2 regions of the Holdemania massiliensis genome follow, and region 1 is predicted to be linked to the other one. Evidence: a T-box and tRNA genes for the amino acid it is inferred to sense, from the RefSeq annotation. Region 1 holds a T-box; the other holds one or more tRNA genes.
The links. The T-box of region 1 lies ahead of lysS (lysine--tRNA ligase). A T-box ahead of a tRNA ligase gene usually reads a tRNA of that ligase, here a tRNA-Lys.
Positions count from the first base shown of each region.

Region 2: it encodes a tRNA-Lys, which carries the amino acid that the T-box ahead of lysS (lysine--tRNA ligase) is inferred to sense. The anticodon was not compared.

Region 1 is NZ_JAKNTK010000001.1:751,606-761,807, reverse strand. Features, by position in the region: gene MCG46_RS03485 (metallophosphoesterase) at 1-517, opposite strand, end outside; gene MCG46_RS03480 (hypothetical protein) at 624-2,900, opposite strand; gene lysS (lysine--tRNA ligase) at 3,168-4,658, opposite strand; T-box leader at 4,700-4,911, opposite strand; gene MCG46_RS03470 (S41 family peptidase) at 5,002-6,423, opposite strand; gene MCG46_RS03465 (hypothetical protein) at 6,463-7,872, opposite strand; gene MCG46_RS03460 (ATP-binding cassette domain-containing protein) at 7,869-8,753, opposite strand; gene MCG46_RS03455 (GntR family transcriptional regulator) at 8,747-9,127, opposite strand; gene MCG46_RS03450 (S41 family peptidase) at 9,124-10,202, opposite strand, start outside.
Region 2 is NZ_JAKNTK010000001.1:3,743,679-3,753,880, forward strand. Features, by position in the region: gene MCG46_RS17315 (hypothetical protein) at 1-170, opposite strand, end outside; gene MCG46_RS17320 (hypothetical protein) at 506-1,327, opposite strand; gene MCG46_RS17325 (ParB/RepB/Spo0J family partition protein) at 1,401-2,171, opposite strand; gene MCG46_RS17330 (ParA family protein) at 2,175-3,026, opposite strand; gene MCG46_RS17335 (hypothetical protein) at 3,262-3,795, opposite strand; gene MCG46_RS17340 (hypothetical protein) at 3,851-4,882, opposite strand; gene MCG46_RS17345 (hypothetical protein) at 4,860-5,108, opposite strand; gene MCG46_RS17350 (helix-turn-helix domain-containing protein) at 5,457-5,672, opposite strand; gene MCG46_RS17355 (helix-turn-helix domain-containing protein) at 5,662-5,907, opposite strand; tRNA gene MCG46_RS17360 (tRNA-Lys) at 6,007-6,082, opposite strand; gene MCG46_RS17365 (TetR/AcrR family transcriptional regulator) at 6,332-6,889, opposite strand; gene MCG46_RS17370 (hypothetical protein) at 7,145-7,933, shown strand; tRNA gene MCG46_RS17375 (tRNA-Glu) at 8,087-8,163, opposite strand; tRNA gene MCG46_RS17380 (tRNA-Asn) at 8,172-8,247, opposite strand; gene MCG46_RS17385 (MATE family efflux transporter) at 8,395-9,759, opposite strand; gene MCG46_RS17390 (hypothetical protein) at 9,949-10,202, opposite strand, start outside.

The sequences.
Region 1 (10,202 bases):
TCAGCGAATTCGGATCCTGACTGATCACTTTCCGGTTCGTCAGATTCTGATAGATTGCGGAAAACTCTGCGGCACTGACCGACTCCACGCGCCGGACCTGATCCTGACTGAATGAAGCCGCCGAGGTATTGTTTAAATCGTGATTGCCGGGAATGACCCAGACATCGATCCCGGCTTCGGTTAATCGCTGAAGCTTCTGCGCCAGTTTTTGATGGCTGAGCTTTTCCCCATTGAATGTCAGATCGCCGCTTAAAATTACGGCCTGAGGTTTCTTCAGCAGCATCTTCTGGATAAATTGATCTACGATGGATTCACTCTCGGCTGTCAGCTTCCCGTCACTTTCCTCGATTAATCGCTGAAAGCGTTCGCCCTGATCATGCAGCTCAGGTGCCAGATAATGCAGATCCGTCGCAATGACGAGCGTCAGCGGCGAGGCAGCGGACGGCAAAGTTGATTTTGCACATCCGCTGACTAACAACAGGCTGACAATCAATCCAATCTTCCATTTCCATCTCATCGTCTGCCTTCTTTCCTTCGATGATCCCGCATCTTGCCTTAATTCGACTTTCAGTTTTGAAAACCGGACTGGCTTATATCTGTTAATCCAGTTCCCATTTGTTTCTTTAATCTGCCCTTACCGTTCCATCCGCCTCAATCCATCCGCGCTGCAGGATGACGGTTACTGTGCCTGAAGCAAATTCGACGGTCACTTTCTTTTCAGAGGAAAGCAAAACATGAACCTGATCAACCAGTGCTTCGCGCGGCCGGATCACAAGACCTTCCGCGGTATTTTCTGCCGTGCAGTGAAAAGCATCCCAGCTGTCTATTTCTTCATGCACATAAGCTTTCGTTAAAATGACTTCCTCCGCACATTTAAAAATCTCATGCACGTCATTGTCGCAGCAGCCGCCCTGATCGGTAGAAACATCCGGCCAGCTGCCCAGATAACCGAACACCGCGGTCTCTTCCGGAGCACGGTACCAGCGGCTGATCATCGCCACGCGTTCTTCAGCAATCGTCTGCTTTACAAATTTGCCTTTTCCCGGCTGCTGCGGATCGCTGACAAAGGCCATGACTTCCCGATGCGGATCCGGCACAAACGCCCAGTTCAGCGTTTTCTTTTCCACATCGAGCAGGCTGACACAGCTCATCAGCGTATTCATCGCGTCGATCAGATATTCCCGTTTCCCCGTTAGCAGATACAGATCCAGGATCCCGTAAACTTTCCACGCGCTCCAGCCATGCGGAGAATTGATCATATTGCCCATGATGAGAACATCGTACTGAGCTTCCCAGAATCTGAGTGTCGTCTGAGTGCAGCGGCTGTCCGCTACCGCGGTTCGTTCTAAACAGCGGTGTTTTTCAACCAAAGCCTCGGCCGCTTCGATATACGGTTGACGTTGATCCGGATCCAGCAGTCTTGCCAGCATTGTCAGCTGAGCCACGGAACATGTCAGCATGCCATCTTCCAGCGTGGCCTGGCCTTCGGTTTCAATGTTATCACGGTGCAGCGCCAGCTCATCAATCGCCCGTTTCGCAGCTTCAAAATGGCGCTGAGCACACTGCTGCCAGAAGGCTTCGGGCTGTTTGCGTTCTTCCAGAACTAGCTCCAGGATACTTTTGGCAATATAGATCACACTGGTGTAATGCTTGCCCTTGCCATTGCAGAAAGCACCATCAGCACGCTGGCTGTGTTCAATCAGCCAATCCGCCAGCTTGGCTCCCAGCACCAGCGGTCTGCGGTCCTGAGCTGCCATGCTCAGATCCGCTAACAAACCGATCATGCAGGCCGTGTTCTGAATCCGTCCGGGATGAACGATCGGACACCCTTTTTCCACATCAAAGCCCAGCGGAATGAGTTCGCGGACTTTCTGATAATAAGCCTCACGGTCAAAGTTTAAATCATGCACAATCGCCAGCGCGCCGGTAAACAAACCATACCAGCTTTCGCAATGAGTTCCCATTTTCTGCGGTTGGAGCAGCACCTGATTGGCGGCTTCCTCCATGATCGTTTGCCAAGGGTGAATAAACTGAACCCAGGCTTCACTCTGATGCTGCCCATTCTCGGCGATCAGACGAATTTCCCGCGGCTGATCTGACTGCAGCGTCACGGCATAGACGCCCGGCTCTTGTAGCTGGCAATTCACCAGCACACCTTCCGCCATGAGTGTGGGTTCCGTTGCAGACAACAGCTGAAATATCAATGAACTTCCGCATTCTGCACTCCATCGTTCACCCGCAAATACCGGCACGCCTTTTTCCGCCAGCCAACATTTCAGGGTTTGCTCGCCGCTTAGTTCCGTCAGCTCAACCCGCCAGCGCCGAATTTCTCCCGGCTCTAACGGCAACGACTGCGGATGCCGCGGCGGCAGCTTTCCGCTCTGCATAAAATCCAGACAGAAGGTCAGGATGCGGTGACCACCATCGGCGAAAAAGCGGTTGTAATCCAAATGCCAGCTGGCAATCGGATCAGGACTGTACACTGCGATCTGACGCCCGCGCGGACTTTTTAACAGACCCCAGAAATACGTCTTCTCGCAACGCAGCACTGTCGGCGCAAATACCGTATCCCATTGTGGATAACTTTCCATGCTGCAGTCCAATCCGATTCTTAAACCCAGCTGATCCAGCGGCATTGTCTGTGAGCTTTGATTCTCTGCTTCGGCTTCGATGATCAGACACTCCCCTTCCATCTTGATCCGATGCCGCAGCTCAACGCCAAAAAAGGCTTCTTTAAACCAGCCGTCTTTATACCGCGGCGAGGTGGAAGTCCGCAGCTCCTCCCCCAGGCGGCACTGCCAGGCAGGCCCGCCATATTCATCCAAACGGAAGTGTACTGCTTCTCCCTGGTGAAAAACACATTTTGTAATTTTACCGGTTTCCGTCCATTCCAAATTCATCTTTTCTGCTCCTATCCACGGGATTGAATTTCCTGATTAGAATTCATTCCATCTTCCTGATGTTAGTTTCTAATAGATTGCGATCAGATTCAAGTTCTTTCTGATTTTTTTGTGATTGTTCGTCTTACTTATCCATTTAATAGGATTAGTCCAATATGGGCAAACGGTTCTTTAAGAATTGTATTAGAACAAACAAATAAAAAGTACCTCCTGGTGATTTTATAATCATCCTGCTCGGTACTTTTCTTTCTCTTTTCTAAATTAGTATTAATCGTTGCGGTTTTTCATGTGCGGGAACAACAAGACTTCGCGAATCGACTCCTGACCTGTCAAAAGCATGACGAAGCGGTCAATGCCGATTCCAATGCCGCCGGTTGGCGGAAGACCATATTCCAGCGCCTCTACGTAATCAACATCCATTTCGCTGGCTTCCGCATCGCCCATTTCTTTCAGTTTCAGCTGTTCTTCAAAACGCTGACGCTGATCAATCGGATCATTCAGTTCGCTGAACGCATTGGAATATTCCGTGCCGTAGATCAACAGCTCAAAGCGATCGGTAAAACGCGGATCTTTCGCATTCTTGCGAGCCAGCGGTGAGATTTCAACCGGATGACCATAAACGAAGGTCGGCTGGGTAATCTTTTCCTCACAGAACTGTTCAAAAAACAGGTTGATGATATGACCGACAGTACGTTCATGCGGCTGAACTTCAACACCATGTTCTTTCGCCAGTGCCAGCGCTTCATCAACACTCATTTCCTTCCAGAAATCCACACCGGTGACTTCTTTGACCGCATCCACCATATGCCAGCGCTTGTACGGAGCCTTTAAGGAAATCGGCTTATCGCCCAATGTGAAATCGGTCTTGCCGAAGACTTCCATGGCAACACTTTCAAACAGACCTTCATTCAGCGCCATCATGCCTTCAATATCACTGTAGGCAACATACGCTTCCACCGTCGTAAATTCCGGATTGTGTTTCGGATCCATGCCTTCGTTGCGGAACAGACGGCCAATTTCATAGACGCCTTCCAGCCCGCCGACAATCAAACGCTTTAACGGCAGCTCTGTTGCAATGCGCAGATAGAAATCCATATCCAGCGTGTTGTGATGAGTGACAAACGGACGGGCCGCGGCGCCGCCTAAAATCGGCTGCAGCACCGGCGTTTCGACTTCCATCAATCCCTGACCATCCAGATAATGCTGGACAGCGCGGATGATTCTTGGCCGCAGCATCGCGATCTTGCGGCTGTCTTCATTCATAATTAAATCGACATACCGTCTTCTGAAGCGTTCTTCAACATCCTGTAAACCGTGGAACTTCTCCGGCAGCGGGCGCAGTGCCTTGGTCAGATGCTCAAATTTCTCAGCTTTAACGGATAATTCACCGGTATTCGTCTTGCAGACATAGCCTTCAATCCCGACGATATCGCCCAGATCCGCTGCTTTAAACAGCTCATAGACTTCCTCACCGACAATCCCCTTATTGACGACAACCTGAATCTGGCCATCGCGATCCTGCAAATGCATAAATCCCAGCTTGCCCATCCGGCGCTTGGTCATGATGCGGCCAGCAATCGCACATGGGATTTTTTTCTCTTCCAGATCCTCCTGGCTTAATTCTCCATATTCACTCCGCAGCTGTGCGGAACGATGTGTCCGCGCAAACGCATGTCCAAACGGATCAATGCCTTTTGCCCGAAGTTCTTCCATCTTCTGACGGCGAACCAGTTCTTGTTCGGATAACTTCTGTTCCATTTTCTTTTCCTCCTTTGTTCCATAAAAAAACTCTCAAACCCGATAGGGACGAGAGTTATCATCGTGGTACCACCCTAATTCATGATTAAATCACTTTAATCATCTTAGTAACTGATTCATCAGTCTGCCCATAACGCAGGTCTGCGTTGCCGCTCCCAGTCTTTATTCATCCGCACTTGGCACATTCCTTTTCACCAGCCAGGAACTCTCTGTCTGCTTCGTCTCGGATTACTCCTCTGTTCATCGCGCAAATAATCGTTTAGATTATAGCATTTCCAAGCCGTTTGTCAACGGGGAAGCTGTATTTCAGTGCTTAACGATCAGCTTTTCTGGCATGCCTTCATCACGGTTCTATTTGTTTTTCCGCAAAGTTTAAAGCATAGGCCAGCATCGTATCGATTCCTTCCCTATAATCTTCCAGCGTTTGTTTCACTTCGAAATCCGGTTGAATCCCTTGATTAAGAAAATCTTGTCCGCAAGGCGAAACTACACGCACTGTGGAAAACATCATTTTCGCCCCGTCAGCCAGGCTGAGAATTGCGACCTGACCGGTAGCCCCTGCAGTATGCCCACCAATTAAAGAAATGCCAATCGCCTGGGCATAAGCTGCCATATCTTCGGCAGCAGATCCTGTGCGATTTCCAATCAGAATTGCCACATTGGGTAAAGGAGAAACGGTATTGATATCGACAGATGTTTCTGAAGCCGTGTAATATTGATTTTCAGCCATCAATTCACCTCGGCGCCGATCATAATCCAACTCAGAGGACTCCCCAATTTCTTCCGATGAAAGATTCATTGCCTGAAGCGAAGAGAACACGCCCACATCATAACTGTCCGTTTCCTGATGATACATGATTAGATCCGGAATTTCATCAGGATAAAAATAATTTAAAATCGTTTTCGCCACCGTCCCGCTTCCGCCGGCATTCATTCGGATATCCAGAACATAAAAATCCAAATCCTTGATTACCTTGGTCATGACTTCTCCAAATTCTTCTGCGATGTCGATTGTTTTCAGAGACTGAATACAAATATATCCGATACGGTCTTGATAAATCGCCGCAATCATCGTTGGGGAAGTGTGATAGGTCAGAAATTTGTTCTTTGACTTATCCAGCGATAGTTGAGCAGCGTTTGTCCACAAAATCAGATCATCCTTATCGAGATAGGACAGAGTTTCATGCAGGGTTTCTCCTTGAGGCGTGACCAAATCCAAAGTGATCTCTTTCGCTTCTTCTTTTGTATAGGAGAGCAGCTGAGCCAGGATTAGCTGACGTGTTTCCGGCGTTTGGATACCGGTTTCTTTTCCGATTGTTTCTTCGGCATAGGTTAACCAATCCTGACCGTTAATTTGATTCACAGTACTTGAAACCGGAATCTTGGTATAAAAAGAATCTGCGGCACTCACAATTAAATTTCCTTCGATAACGGTAAACTGCAGCGGTATTCCTTTTTCTTCCGGTTCATTTTCCCAGGTTAAATTAAAATGACCATCCTGAAGCAGGGTACCGAACTGCCGCATCACAGACCGGTATTCTGAATCCGTCTTGCTGGTACGCACCTTTTCCAAGGTTTCATAATAAGCGTCATCCCAATCAGCTTGAGAAATCAGCTGCCAGTTGCCATAATAACTTTTTGCATAATGCCACATTTCTGAAACACTTTGAATACGCGTTTCCAGGGGAATTTGACAATCCTCAGTCTTCACCGCACAGCCTGATAATAAGCAGAGAAATAAAACGATCCATATTTTCTTTTTCATAAGTACCCCCATAAGAAGCAGTAAAGCTTGATGATTCCTTTAGAAAATCTGAACATTAAGACTATCAATTTCGAAAGAATGATTCTGATATGGATTTTCTGTTCTAATCATTGTATTGACCTCTGTTCCCTGTGCATTTAATTCTTCCAGCAGCGGTTCAATCAGATCTGAATAATAAGGAATGATCAGTCCAACCTGATCCTCCTGCAGCCGATAAACGATCTGGATAAATCCAGTACTTCCTTTTAGCCCCTGCCTGCGATATCGCTGTTCTGCCTCCTGCTGAACCTCGACGAGGATGCTCTTGCTTTCTGCACTCATCGTCGCTGTTTTCTTAACAGAGAATTCCAGATAATAAGGTTCTCTTTCTCCGATTCCAAAGTAACGATTAATAAAGAAAATCGAACCTTCTTCAATCGCATGCGTCATACCCCAGCCGCCAGTATACCGCCATGACCAGGTCACTCCCTGGATCAGCAGAAATTCCAGAAGCAAAATACCGATCATTCTTCGGTTAAACTGGATTTTTGCCGTTGAAATAAATTGGATCAACAAATACAAGACAATGCTTAGTGATATAAAAATGAGCGCATTACGCAGCTTAGCCACGGTCATCGCACTGACGATCAATAAGGGGGCCGCCGTCAGTGCCGGCATGAGTTTGAACAAAGAGGTCTGCGTCAATGTTCGATGCTCATTCTGACTATTATTTTCTGTAATCCTCAATAAAATCCAAAGACTAAAAATGACAGCCAAACCGTCCAAACTCAGGCATACTGGAAAAGCCGGAATCTTTCCGTCCAGAATCAAGATCTTGGCCGCCTGGGTAAAGAAGCCAGTCAGCGTTCCGAAGTCATGCAGCATATTAAAAAACAAATTACACTGCTGCCAATAAATCGCTGTCGCTCTCATTACGGCTACCAAGGCTGAAACAATGAATACCGGGGCCAGCGTCCAGACTAAGATTGTAAACAGCGCCTGGAAATGATTGCGGCTGCGGTAAAAAACAAAACTGCAGAAACTTAAATCAACGATCATGGCACCAATCAATAGAATCAGGGATTGAAGAATACTGATTCCCGTCGCATCCTGACTGAATACAAATGAAATTCCCATACCCACCCAGGCGATCAGAAAAGGCACAAGATAGATCAGCACGCCCGCGCACAAACGAGTAAAGATTAAGCTTCTTTTTGTCATCGGCAATTGACCTAAGCTGACTTTTTCCGCTCGATTCGTTACAAACCCCAGCTGACGCTGCACCAGAATGACGATGATCATCAACAAATAAGTAAAGATCAAATTAAAGAAGCCACTGGCATCGGGATTAAGCAGGCTGGGAAAATTGATCGCCAATAACGGCATCATCATGCCGTCAAAAAGCAACAGACACAGGGCTAAGCGAAAATCACGTTTCAATAAGTACATTAAATATTTTTTGTTGATCATGCCAGTTCCTCCTGCTTTTGCAGCTGAGCCAGAAAAATTTCTTCCAAAGAACAGTCAAACAGTTCAAGCAGTACCGGATGGAATTTCTGCAGCCGCTTTTCCGTTTCTTCCCGCTTTCCCCGCAGAATCACCTGCGCCATCCGTGAATGGATTTCCAGTTTCAGCACCTCAAAATCCTGAAACAAACCAGGATCAATCGGATGGTCAAAAGCAAGTTGGACTTTGATCATTTCCTGCTGGATTTGAAGCAGTGAATTCTGATGGAGAATCTTCCCCTGATCCAACAGGGCATATTCATCACAGAAATTCTCCAGATCCTGCAGACGATGGGAAGTTAAAATCGAGGTCATGCCTTCATCAATCGTCTGCGCCGCCAGCTGTCCCTGCAGAATTCGCCGGGCAACGGGATCCAGTCCGTCAAACACCTCGTCGATCAAAATCAGCTGCGGATGCATCGCCAGTCCTGCGGCCATTAACAGCTGACGCTTCATTCCCTTACTCAATGTGGAAAACGGCTGGGTTGAATCCAGTTTTAATTCTTTTAACAGTTCGTCGAACAATCTTGAATCGGCGTTTGGATAAAACAAAGACAGATAAGCGATCAGCTCCCGGCCGTTTTCAGCTGAGGGAAAGACCGGCTCATCCTGAACTAAGAAAAGCTTCTGTTTCACCTGCGGATTATCAAGAATCGTCTGATCCTGCCATGTGATCGTTCCTTCATCGATCACAGCCGCACCGCTGATGCAATGCAGCAGCGTTGACTTCCCCGCTCCGTTTATCCCGATTAACCCAAGAATCGTTCCCGCAGACAGCTCTAAGCTGCAATGCTCCAATACCGTTTGCTGATCATATCTTTTGCAGCAATTCTCCACCCTTAACATGATTGATCCCCCTCATTGTAAATTTCATGAATCCATCTTTGTACTTCAACTTCGGAAATTCCGCTTTCCTGACAACTTTGCACCGCTTCCTGCAGCTGCAGTTTCAGCTTCTGCTGCAGCACCTTATGAACTTCCCTTCCGCTGACGAAGAAGCCCCGTTTTGGTTCAGTGACCAAAATTCCTTCTTCTTCCAGTTCCTGATAGGTTTTTACAACCGTATTGGGATTGATTCCCAGATCGCGGGCCAACATCCGCACTGAAGGCATTCGATCCCCCGGCTGCAGAACATTCAGGCTGATATACCGCACGATCTGTTCCTTTAGCTGTTCATAGATCGGCTGACGGCTGCGCGGGTCCAATGTAAACAGGCTCATCTTGCGGTTCGCTCCTGAATCTGACGCTGCAGGGTTTCCATCGCGGCGATTAAAACCGTATCTTTTTCCTCAAGCAGATCCTCCAGCGTCATTTTCACTTCAATATCCGGCTGCACGCCCTGATTCCAAAACAGTTGCTTATCCGGAGTAAAACAAAGATCGACCGTTAATGAATAGAAGCTTCCATCCGATAAGTTGACCCGATTGTTATTCCCCGATATTCCATAGGTTCTTAGCCCTATTAAGGTAAAATTGTCCATCAATTTCGCCGTCGCCGCAAAGCTTTCCGCCGACGAAGCTGTAAACTGAGAGGTCAGTACGACAACAGGCTTATCCATAAACGCAGTAGTCAGGATCGGATAGGGTTCAGGTTCCTGTTGTTCCAGCAAGGTTTCAATATCGGCATCCGCACCATAATATTGATGCTTCATCATGCGCGCTGCCTTACGGTTAAGCTCGCTTCCTGAGTAAAAAACAGGATCAGATTCCGATCCATACGGAACCAACGAAGAATGGAATTCGGAGTCAAAGTAATAGCCATTAGGCACTGGTTGATCAGAAAACGATTGCAGAATAGTCAGCGCATTCGTAAAATTGCCGCCGTGATTGTTTCTTACATCCAGGATCACGCCCTGATAGTTTTCCAGAATTGGAATCACCTGATTTTCATAGAGCTGAAAGCTTTGTCCTAAAAAAGTGGATATTTCCACATAGACAAGTTCCTCACTGATTTCATAAACCATATATGGGCTGGCGCTGAGCAGCAGCTTTTTATCAGACAGCGTTGGACTCAGCTGATTGAAGTATTGCATTCCAGAGGCTTCATAGGTGGACTGAACTTCCAAGGTTTCAGCCTGAGGCGTAAGCCATTTCAGCGTAATCCCGGTTCCCTTCTCACCTTTCAAAAACTGCTTTATCATTTCGCTCTGACGGGCGGGTTCTGTCAAAACCGGAACATATTTCGCAAACTGTTCTTCAATATAATCCCATGCCGGCTGACCCTCCACTTCCATCAATTCACTGCCTAAAGGAACATCATAATTTCTTGAGGATCCGTCCAGAATCAGCTGGCCAT
Region 2 (10,202 bases), 3.0 Mb from region 1:
CCTAAGAACCAAACTTTTAATAAAATTCTGCTGCCTAACAATTTATTGAAATTTTCCAAAATACCATCGGTCAATTGCTTCATAAAATCCTGTTTTGCAAACAGGATAAATAAACCAAAGATTGCAATAACCACGATGATTAAGCCATATTCTTCAAAAAACGCCTTCATCAGTCCACCTCCTTTCTACTGGCAATTTTTTCTAGTTAAGGAATTTTCATACACATACAACCACTCCTTTCTGAACAAAAAAAAGAGCAACACCAGGGATGTGCAGCTCTGCAAATCGGATGGATGAGGGAGGGGATATCCCTTGATCTTCCGATGATAATATTTTAGCACGGTTTTTAGCCAAATTATTCCCGCCCACGCGTGCAAGGTATTAGCTTTTGTGCAAGTAAAGTCATTTTACCCTTTTATAAAAGCATTTGTAATGATTTAAGATTTATGTACCAAGCAAAAAGTTATATAAAAATATTTTTATAACCGTATTTCTTGAAAATTTGTCACCTAGTAGATTGACGAAATCCAAGTATCACTTTATCGATTTGTTCCTTCGTAAATTTGTTTTTATCCCGCCATTTTTGCAAAGTTGCGGGAGTAATATTTAATATGTCAGCAACCTTTAACGGATGAGTATCTAAAATAGCTTTAAAAATTTCTTTACGATCTTCTTCCTGTTCTAACTCCATACGATGTATTCTATTTGTCAGAACTTTATAGCGCTTTTTTTGTTCATAAAATAACGCCGACAGTCGGCAAACATCTGCCCCATCTAAAAATCGATTTTCCAGTCCATAATCGAGTATTTCATCAATTTCCTTCATAATTTGTTCTCCATCTATTTTATCCCACTCTATATCATAATAATCTAACGCCCAAGAGTGCTGCATTATCAATTCTGCACGTTGTAACAAAATATAAACTTTCCTAGAACTTGATATGGATAAATCCTTTTGAATTTGAGATATGGATGTTGGCAAGATATATTTCTTTACAAAAATTTTTCTAGCGAGTGAGTCTGAAATTTGATTAATCTTCCCTATCCAGTATACTAAGAATTTTCTCTCTATATATTCTCTTTCCATTACGTCGAATACCTTATCTCTATTATTATTATATTTTGCAGGTATACGAATTATAGAATGACTATAGTTGATGGTATCTAAATAATAATTGTGAGTAACGTAAAAATTAAATCTTAAGGTCGCTCCTGCAAGATAGAAAGATCCCAACATATCAGCATATTGCATCATCAACTTGATCATTTCAATCATCTTTTCTTTTGGTGTCCAGATAGCATGATGGATTATATCTAATTGCCTCATAACTCCCCCTAACATGGTTATTTGGCCATGTTTTATTTTAATTAAATCTGTTTGGGGCAAATTGCCCCAAACATCATTGTATAATCTGCTCGCACATACCTATGAGTTCGTTAATTTTAATTTTAACAATAACAGTTTCATCATCGCTAAACTTTTCAAAATCTAAATTTGATAGCTCATCAATTGTTTTATTGAGCTTCTTCAATATTTTTTCTGCGGTGTTTTTTTCTTTTTTTTGAGGATCCTCTTCTGCTGTTTCCGGGGCAAATTGCCCCAATTCATTTTCTTTATTTAGCTTAGTTAGAAAATCTTTCACGCTACCATCGCTATATCCTAATAAAGCTGTGATCCATTCTCGCTCTCTCCCTTTAGGTTTGCATCCCCTGTCACATAACTTTTGATAGCACTCATGAGCTTGAGTCATCATGGCTTCTCTCTGTTCCTTTGACCAGGATCGGTGTGAATTGGAACGCATAAGATCAATCTCTTCCATAAGTTCATCTTCTGCTGTCTGCTCCACGAATACAGGCACTTTATCTAACAGCACTTTACCCATAAAACTAACTTCTTTCCCTTCTTCAAAAAGTTGCTTTAGGGCAGTCCAACGCCTTTCGCCAGTATGAATCATATAACTGTTGTTTTTCTTATACACAACCAGAGGTTGCTTTAGTCCACCTTCTAAAATATTCTCCTTCAATTCCTCAATCGCTGTAATCGGTGCAGTATTCAGTGGATTTCTTTTTATCCGATCAATGTCCACAAAGATCAGTTTCCCCAGGTTGACCTGTTCTTGTGTTACTGGATTCAACATGTCTACTAATACATCTGTCAATAACTGACCCATACATTAACCTCCAATATAATTATCCAGTTCTTCTACCAGATTTCGATAATCCTCACTAACCCCGGATTTTCCATCAATCGTAAAGTCTTTTTTAAAACCAGCTGACAGAACTCCTTTAGCTTGATTGCGAATCACTGTTTTAAAAACCTTTTTCCCTAAAATTCGACTAAAACTTTTAATGATCTGATCGCATTCTTTTAGCCAGCCATGAGATGTTTTTTGAACCATTGTGAACAAAACTACATAATCTATATCTAAGCCGTAACCCTCGCATATCTTATGAATAAGCTGCACGGTTAAAGCCCATCCTGATAATCCTCCTTCATCAATTTTCAGAGGAATTAATATCTTACTGGTTGTTGCACAAATGGCATTGATGGTCAACAAATTCAGTGCTGGCGCGCAATCAATCAAAACTAGATCGTAATCATTTTTAACTTCCCGAAGCATCATGCTGATTCGATTGTGCTGAGGCATTGTCGCATCGCTTCTGATCTTGATCTCAGAATTGCTCAGATTCAATGTACTTGGTATAATATCCAAGTTTTCAATATCGGTATGAATTATCGCTTCTTTGATTTTTTTCGGTTGCAAATAGAGATCGCTTAATTCTACTTCATAATTAATGTGATTTAGGATTGCGTGAATTAATTCGTTTTCTGAAACAACCGCACTTAAATCAATCTTAGAAATCGAAGATGTAGTAGGAGATAAGGCCTTTGTTATATCCCCCTGTGGATCGTTTCCTATGACAAGTACCCGCTTTCCTTTTTCAGCATTTCCCTTTGCTAAGTTTCTTGTCGTTTCAGATTTCCCTGTGCCCCCCTTAAAATTCACAATTGTAATGACTTCCATAAATTTTTCTCCTTTTCTGCGGGGCAAAATGCCCCATTTTTTCTTGTTCAAATTTAAATGTTATAGCAATTCATTCAATAAGATAAAATTCAGATTTGATAATAACGAGTTGACTCCGATCCACACGATATCTTTGTGTCGTTAAGGAATAGAATTCTTCTTCAGTTTTGCAGAAGCACAGTTGAATACAATTCTGATTGACGAATCTCCAAGTTATTAACAGTTCAACCATAATCTAAAGCCTCAGTTCTTCTTCATCATACAGTTCATTAGCTTTTACCACTGCAGCATAGCCTAGTATGTAATCCTGTTTTTTTATTCTGTCCTTAACCATGAGCTTCAACAGATCTTTTAAATGGCATTTCCCAAAATTCTCTTGATGCTGTATATCATCCAAGGTTAAAGTGATTATAAATGCATCTTTTGGCAAAAATTTTAACCTACACCAGCTTAAACGCTCATTCAAATTATCATAGTTTTCAAAATAAGCATAAACCTCTCGCTGACTTACATTAAATTTTGTTGAATAATAATCCGCGCCAATTCTAAAAAATGCGTGTTTAATGGTTAGCAGTCTCTGCTTGATTTGCAACTCTTGGGCATAAATATCAATTAGCTTTGAAAGATAATCTACTTTTTGTCCAAATTCAAAATGACTATAATCAACAAACATTGTTTCTTGGCCTGTATACCCCAATTCTTTTAAATATTTTTCCTGTGATACCAATAACCGATCGATATTCTCATGCAAATTCTCTAATTCTTGCATAGTCTTTCTTCTCCCTTTCACTTTAAATTATCAGACACTTCATATTTTATTTTTCCTAGACTAAACCCGTAGAAAATTTTTCAGGGAATTTTTCTAGAATTTCGTTTTGAAATATCTGCTTTAGATATTCGATGTTTGCATCTGCTAAATCGGCTCTTCCATTAAGGAAAAACACCTCATCTTTATAATGAAATTTATTATGTTTAAAACGGGAACGATAGTGATTGTATATCTCCTCTAAAGCGACGTGATTTTTTGATTTTAGAGATTCCCCTGGACTTCCACCATTCCGATAAACTTCATAATTATCAGGATACAAAGGCTCATAAAGAAGATTTAATATATTTTCAATATAGGTCATCAGATGATTCTGGTGGATATACACTCTCTTCAAATATCTTGCCATTTCAAAATGTAACTTTTTCCGCGCCATAAGAAAAGTACCCTGGGCAATGGTTTTCATCTTTTGTAAGGCAAGAATCCAAAAGTCTTCAAAACGTTTTTTGAAATCTTCCAGATCTTTATAACAGAAGATTCTTGATTTAGTTATCGAGAAACCGGCTGAAATGTAATCCTTTACTTCGCCTTTCTTACGAATTAATCTAGCTCCTGGCGTCTGCTTAGTGCATAATTGACCGTTAGCATTTTGCCATACGTCTCGCTTATAATGTAAAGCTCTATACGGCAGCCATTCCCGATCGGTAAAGTACACATGCAAATATCTTGCTATGCCAATTACCTCTTCCCAGGCAAAATATAATAATTTCTCCTCACCGATCACCGCTTCAGCAAAAGTTTTGATGATTTTTTGCTTCTTGGATTTTGACCAGTTACCATGTGGTAACAGACCAATAATATGTGATCCGTACCGTGTTTTTCGTCCAGAGTCAGGTTTATAATGACGTTCTTTCTTACTTTCAACTATTCTGAGTTCCGCAAATAGTCCATCTAGGCTTAGGGGACTATTGGTTGCTAGCACATCATATTGGGCAATCCGCAGCTGGATCTGATCTAAATCATAAACAGGTTGCTGCTTAAAAAAACACGGAAATCTTCCAGTTTCATCACAAAACGTTCTCATACTCACCTTTTCCCTCTTCATCCCAACCAATCACGTATCCAAAGGCATCAAGTTTATCCGCTTCTGCAAAAATGGCATCACGATCTAAAAAGGACTGATTAATTGCAGCCAAACATTGATCAGCTAATTTTGAGTCGCCTTTAGAAATTGCAGATTCAGCCAGTTTAATCCATTGGTACCGGTCCTTACATCCCTGTTCGTACAGTCGCTTAAGTTCTTCTTTATTAGGCATTTCAAGCCCTCCTTTACCATATATATAAATACACAATTACGGTTCCCGTATTTGTTTTGGCTTCTTCCTTCATATTCAATTGAGTTTTATAGATATTTCTAGTTGATCTAAAATCAAATATTTGTTAAAATCTATAGTACAAAGGCTAGGCAGTGCGCGCTGGCGGGCGATGAGGGTGATGAGGGTTGATCTCTGATCTCCGATCTCCGAGGGTACACTCCTCCCTGTGAAATGAGCTATAAAATTTTTAAACAGTTGGCGCTATTTAAAAATTTCGCTCAAGCTTTTAAAAATGAATTTCTAAGTAACTTGAAGAGTGGGGAGCCTCCCACTTTTTCTTTTTTCAAACTATAATAAATCTTTTAGATCAATTTGCAGGGCGTCAGCCAGCTTAATTAAGGTAGATATAGTCGGCAATACCTCACCTTTTAAAACTCTTCCCACTGTACTTTCTGCAACACCAGAAACGGCTGCTAATTTATAATTTGAATAACTTTTCTTGCCTTTCTCTTGATTTATTCGAGTAATGAGTGATTGTTGAATCTTTGGCATCTTATTTACCATAAGTTTGATTCCCCTCACATCCCTTTAGTAATTTTTTTACATCACACTGCAGAACGTCAGCTATCATCAACAAAGTGTTTACTGTTACATAATATTCAGCATTCTCAATCTTTCTAACTCTTACTGAACATGTTGATTTATAGCCCAAGGCTTGTCCTAATGCGTATCGTGACATTTTTTTTGATTCACGTGCCTCTTGTATGTTTTTACCGAGTATTATCAGTCTTTCATCCATAAACTCACCTCCTAACTCCAAACAAACTGATTTTGTATAGTTTGCAAAAATGCAAAAAAGGCCGACTACTTAAATGTAATCGACCTCATTGCTTATAAATGGTGTCCTCTTAGGGACTCGAACCCTAGACCCACTGATTAAGAGTCAGTTGCTCTACCAACTGAGCTAAGAAGACATATATATCAACAGCAAGATTTTAGCAAAATCATCTTATCACACCTTGCGGCGGAATGCAATGTTTTGTTGAAAACCACACAATTTTCAGGGGCTTTCTCTTGCCGTGCTTTGATATTATATTCCAGCGTTCTGAGAAATGCAAGCTTTTTTTAAAATATTTAACACCGAATTCCAGGCCGCAACTTGCAAATGGAATTTCAAGAAAATCAGAACTGTCCTGTTGAATTTTAGTTTTCTTTTTCCCAGCTCATTTCCTGCAGGCACGTTTTATCATATCATCCAATAACTCCCCCACCTGCATTGCCGTTTCATCGACATTTCCGTCTAATTGACCAAGCACACAAGACTCAAGCACCCCTAAAACCGCCATGGCCATAAACTTACGCAATACCTTTGTGTTTTTTTCCTGAGAAACACCGATTAATTTGATATCTATCTGTTCCATCATGAAATTCATTAACCGACTGCGAAAAGCGGTTGTGTTATCCGCTGTAAATAAGGCTGTAAAAAAAGCTTTGCGTTCATCAAAATACCGAAACCAAAGAACCGTTCCTTCTGCCAATCCCAGATCTTTCTTTTTTTCGCAAAGAACTTCAAGCTCACCGATCATTTCCTCCGTAATTTCTTTCAACAGATCATATTTATCATCATAATGCAGATAAAACGTTTTTCGGCTGATATCCGCTTTTTCAGCAAGCTCCTTCACCGTCATCGCCTCAAAACCGACGCTCAGCAGACACTCATGAAAAGCAGCTTTAATTGCCTTTTCTGATCGAAGACAACGGCGATCTTTCTGATTCTGCATGCTCTCCCCCTTTTTACACACTGTTAACAAAATGAGTATTACTACATTCTTTTAGAAATTTGGTCATTGAACCGACACCGAACATGCGGTAACTTAAATATACACGAGAGTATTAATTCACACAAGCCTTCACAGAATAAATTCTGCTTTCTGCTTGGAAATGAGGAAAACAGTTTGATGTAGTCCATTTTCTGTGTTTTTGAAAAACTGATGACTTTTGCGAATGGAATTATACTCCCGACAGGAGGTACTGAAATGTCAAGAACTGCCGAAGAATTGATGACTCATCATATCGAATCCATGATGAACATGAAGAAGGATTCCAATCTGGACGATGCCTTATCCGATTACTCAGAAGATTTAATTGCCATTACCCGTTTGGATGGCCGCGTGCGTACAATGGGACATGATACGTTAACCAGCGTCATGCGCAGCTCTTTGTCTTTTGCGATGAAGCTGGGCATGGATATCGAACACGCGGTTGAGAAGCTGAATTTCCTTTACCGTCAGAGTACCGATCATTACATCACTTTAATTGCTTCGCTTCCGCCTTTCTCTTCCTTTGCTTCCTTTACCTATATGGTCGAAAACGGAAAAGCTATCTACGTTACCGGTTACGCCAAAACACCCATCAGTATGCCTTCCCTTGGCGTGAAAGCTCATCCTTTTCCTCACAATTCTGAAGTGATGAACATCACGGAAAAGCATCTGGAAAAACTGAAGAATAAAGATATCGAAGGGCTGATCGATGACTATGCCAAAGACGCCGTGATTCTGACGAACTGCTGCGCCCATCCGCTCCAGGGTGAAAGTGACATTCAACGATATTGTCAGAGTCTGACGAGTAAGTCTGCGGCTGAAATTGACGCTTTGACCTCATCGGATTCAAAAATAACCGTCAAGGAAGCGGTTGCCGAGCTAAGCTGCATTGGCTTTCAGAACAAAGTGATGAAGCAATGCGGCGTACTGACACAGCGCATTCGCGACGGAAAAATCATTTTTGAGTCTTTGACCTTTCAGCAGCCCTCAATCAAAATAGAATAAAGTGAAATGCGGCTCCCAGGCAAAACGTCTGGCCGCCTTTTTTGTTGAATAAAAAAAGCCTGCGCAAGAACAGGCAAAGTATAAAGTTCATTCATTTCAGTGAATTGCAAAAGCCACAAAACAAAAAAGCCCTTGCGGACTTTTCATTTTTAATGGTGACTCGTACGAGATTCGAACTCGTGAATGACGCCGTGAAAGGGCGCTGTGTTAAGCCACTTCACCAACGAGCCAAAAAAAATGGCGCCTAAAACAGGGCTCGAACCTGTGACCTAACGGTTAACAGCCGTTTGCTCTACCGACTGAGCTATTTAGGCGTTTGCTTAATTATAATATCATAAGCGCTAAGAGCATGCAAGCACTTTTTTTCAAATTTTCGCTTTTTTTCATTCCCAGTTTTTAACAGTTTTGTTTACTCCCTTAAAATAGAAAAGCCTGCCCGTGAAGGCAAGCTTTCCTCTGTTTCAGAATTGCGTCAGGTTGACGACCCATTTCTCTTTCCGCACTAGAGAATAGGCGATCACCAATTTGAGGATATCCGTCATCTGACCGATCACATAAAGCACCAGAATATTGACGCCCGTGAAATAGGTGAAGCAGCAGACCAGCGGAATGTTGACCGTCCACATATATCCCGAATCCATGAATAAGGTGGATCGAGTATCACCGCCTGCCCGCAGAATGAAATAGCACTGTGTGTTGCCCATGTAGATCCAGAACATGACTGACATGATCCGCAGGACGTTGACCGCGACCTGCTTCGCGGTTGGTGAAACTTGATAGAAGTGCGGAACCACAAAGGAGGAACCAAACATCAGCACGGCAAACAACAGCGACAAGATCACGCTGAAGCCCAGCAGCTGATACCCATGATCGCGAGCTTCATCAAGTTTATCCGCCCCCAGCGGCTGCGACACCATCACTGTCGTTGCGGCCGCCATGCCGCCAAAGAGGACGAAGAAAATATCGCCGATCGTGTTGGCAATCGAATATCCCGACATGACCTCTGGTCCGCGGGTAGCATAGAACTTAAACAAGGTCGCCATTCCCAAAGACCACATGACTTCATTCAACGCCAGCGGAGCCGCTTTGATCAAAATACTGCGAACCAGCTGACCGGAAACATGAAACATCTGCGACAACTTCGATTTGAAAGCAAACGGCAGCTTTGCTAAAACCAGCAACAGTACAGCCGCTTCCAACAGACGCGCGATCAGCGTGGCAATCGCCGCGCCCTCAACGCCTAACCGTGGAAATCCGAAATTACCAAAGATCAGGCAATAGTTTAAAAAGGTATTGATTAAGACTGCGCCGGCACTGATGACCAGCGGAATCTTAGTTTCCCCCACCGCCCGCATTGCACTGGAGATGCCAAGCGACAACGCCATAGGCAAAAACGTAAACGCCGCGATCCGCATATAAGCCCCGCCCAGCTGAATGATCGCCGGATCACTGGTAAAGAAGCGGACGATTCCCTCCGGCACAAGAAAGCCCAGCAGAAAGAACGGGATCATGATCGCATAAGCACTCAGGATGGAAAACCGAAATGATTGTTTCATTCGTTCCTGATCCTGAGCGCCAAAAAACTGAGCGATAAAAATGGCCGCCGCCGCTAAAACTCCGTTAGTTCCATAGGTCGCTATAATATAGAAACGATTGACTGCCGCAACGCCTCCCAACGCGGCGTCGCCCAGCTGTCCTACCATCAGATTATCGACAAGATTGACTGAGCTGGTAATCAGCTGCTGCATCATCAACGGTACAGCGACAGCCAGCGCCAGCTTGTAAAACTGCCGAGTACCGATAAATTTTGATAATTTTTTTCTCATTCCCCGATCCTCCCTCTTTTAAATCAATGGTATCAGTTTATCACACTTTCTCAAGAAGTTCATCCTTCCTTCTGCAGACCCATAGAAAAAACGCAGCGGATTCGGCTGAATCTGTGAAAGCTGCGCTTTTTACAGGGTTCGATACGTTTATTTTATCTGAAGACTTTCATGTTTTATGGTCGTCAAAGATCAGCGTTCCGTTTCCAGATCCTTGAGGAACTGATCGCAGGCTGAGTCAAAGCTGTAATAAACGGGAATGGCATTCGCTTTTAAACCGCCGATCACAAACGCGTTGTAGCCGATCGGACAGTCTAAGCCTGCCGCCTGATTCCGGCCGATCCGGCTGTCGGAATAAACCGGGTATAAATGGATCGGTTTGCCGCTCAGTTTTTTCTCCAACAGAATCCCCAGTGCCATATGACTGCCGGTATCTTCATTAGCCA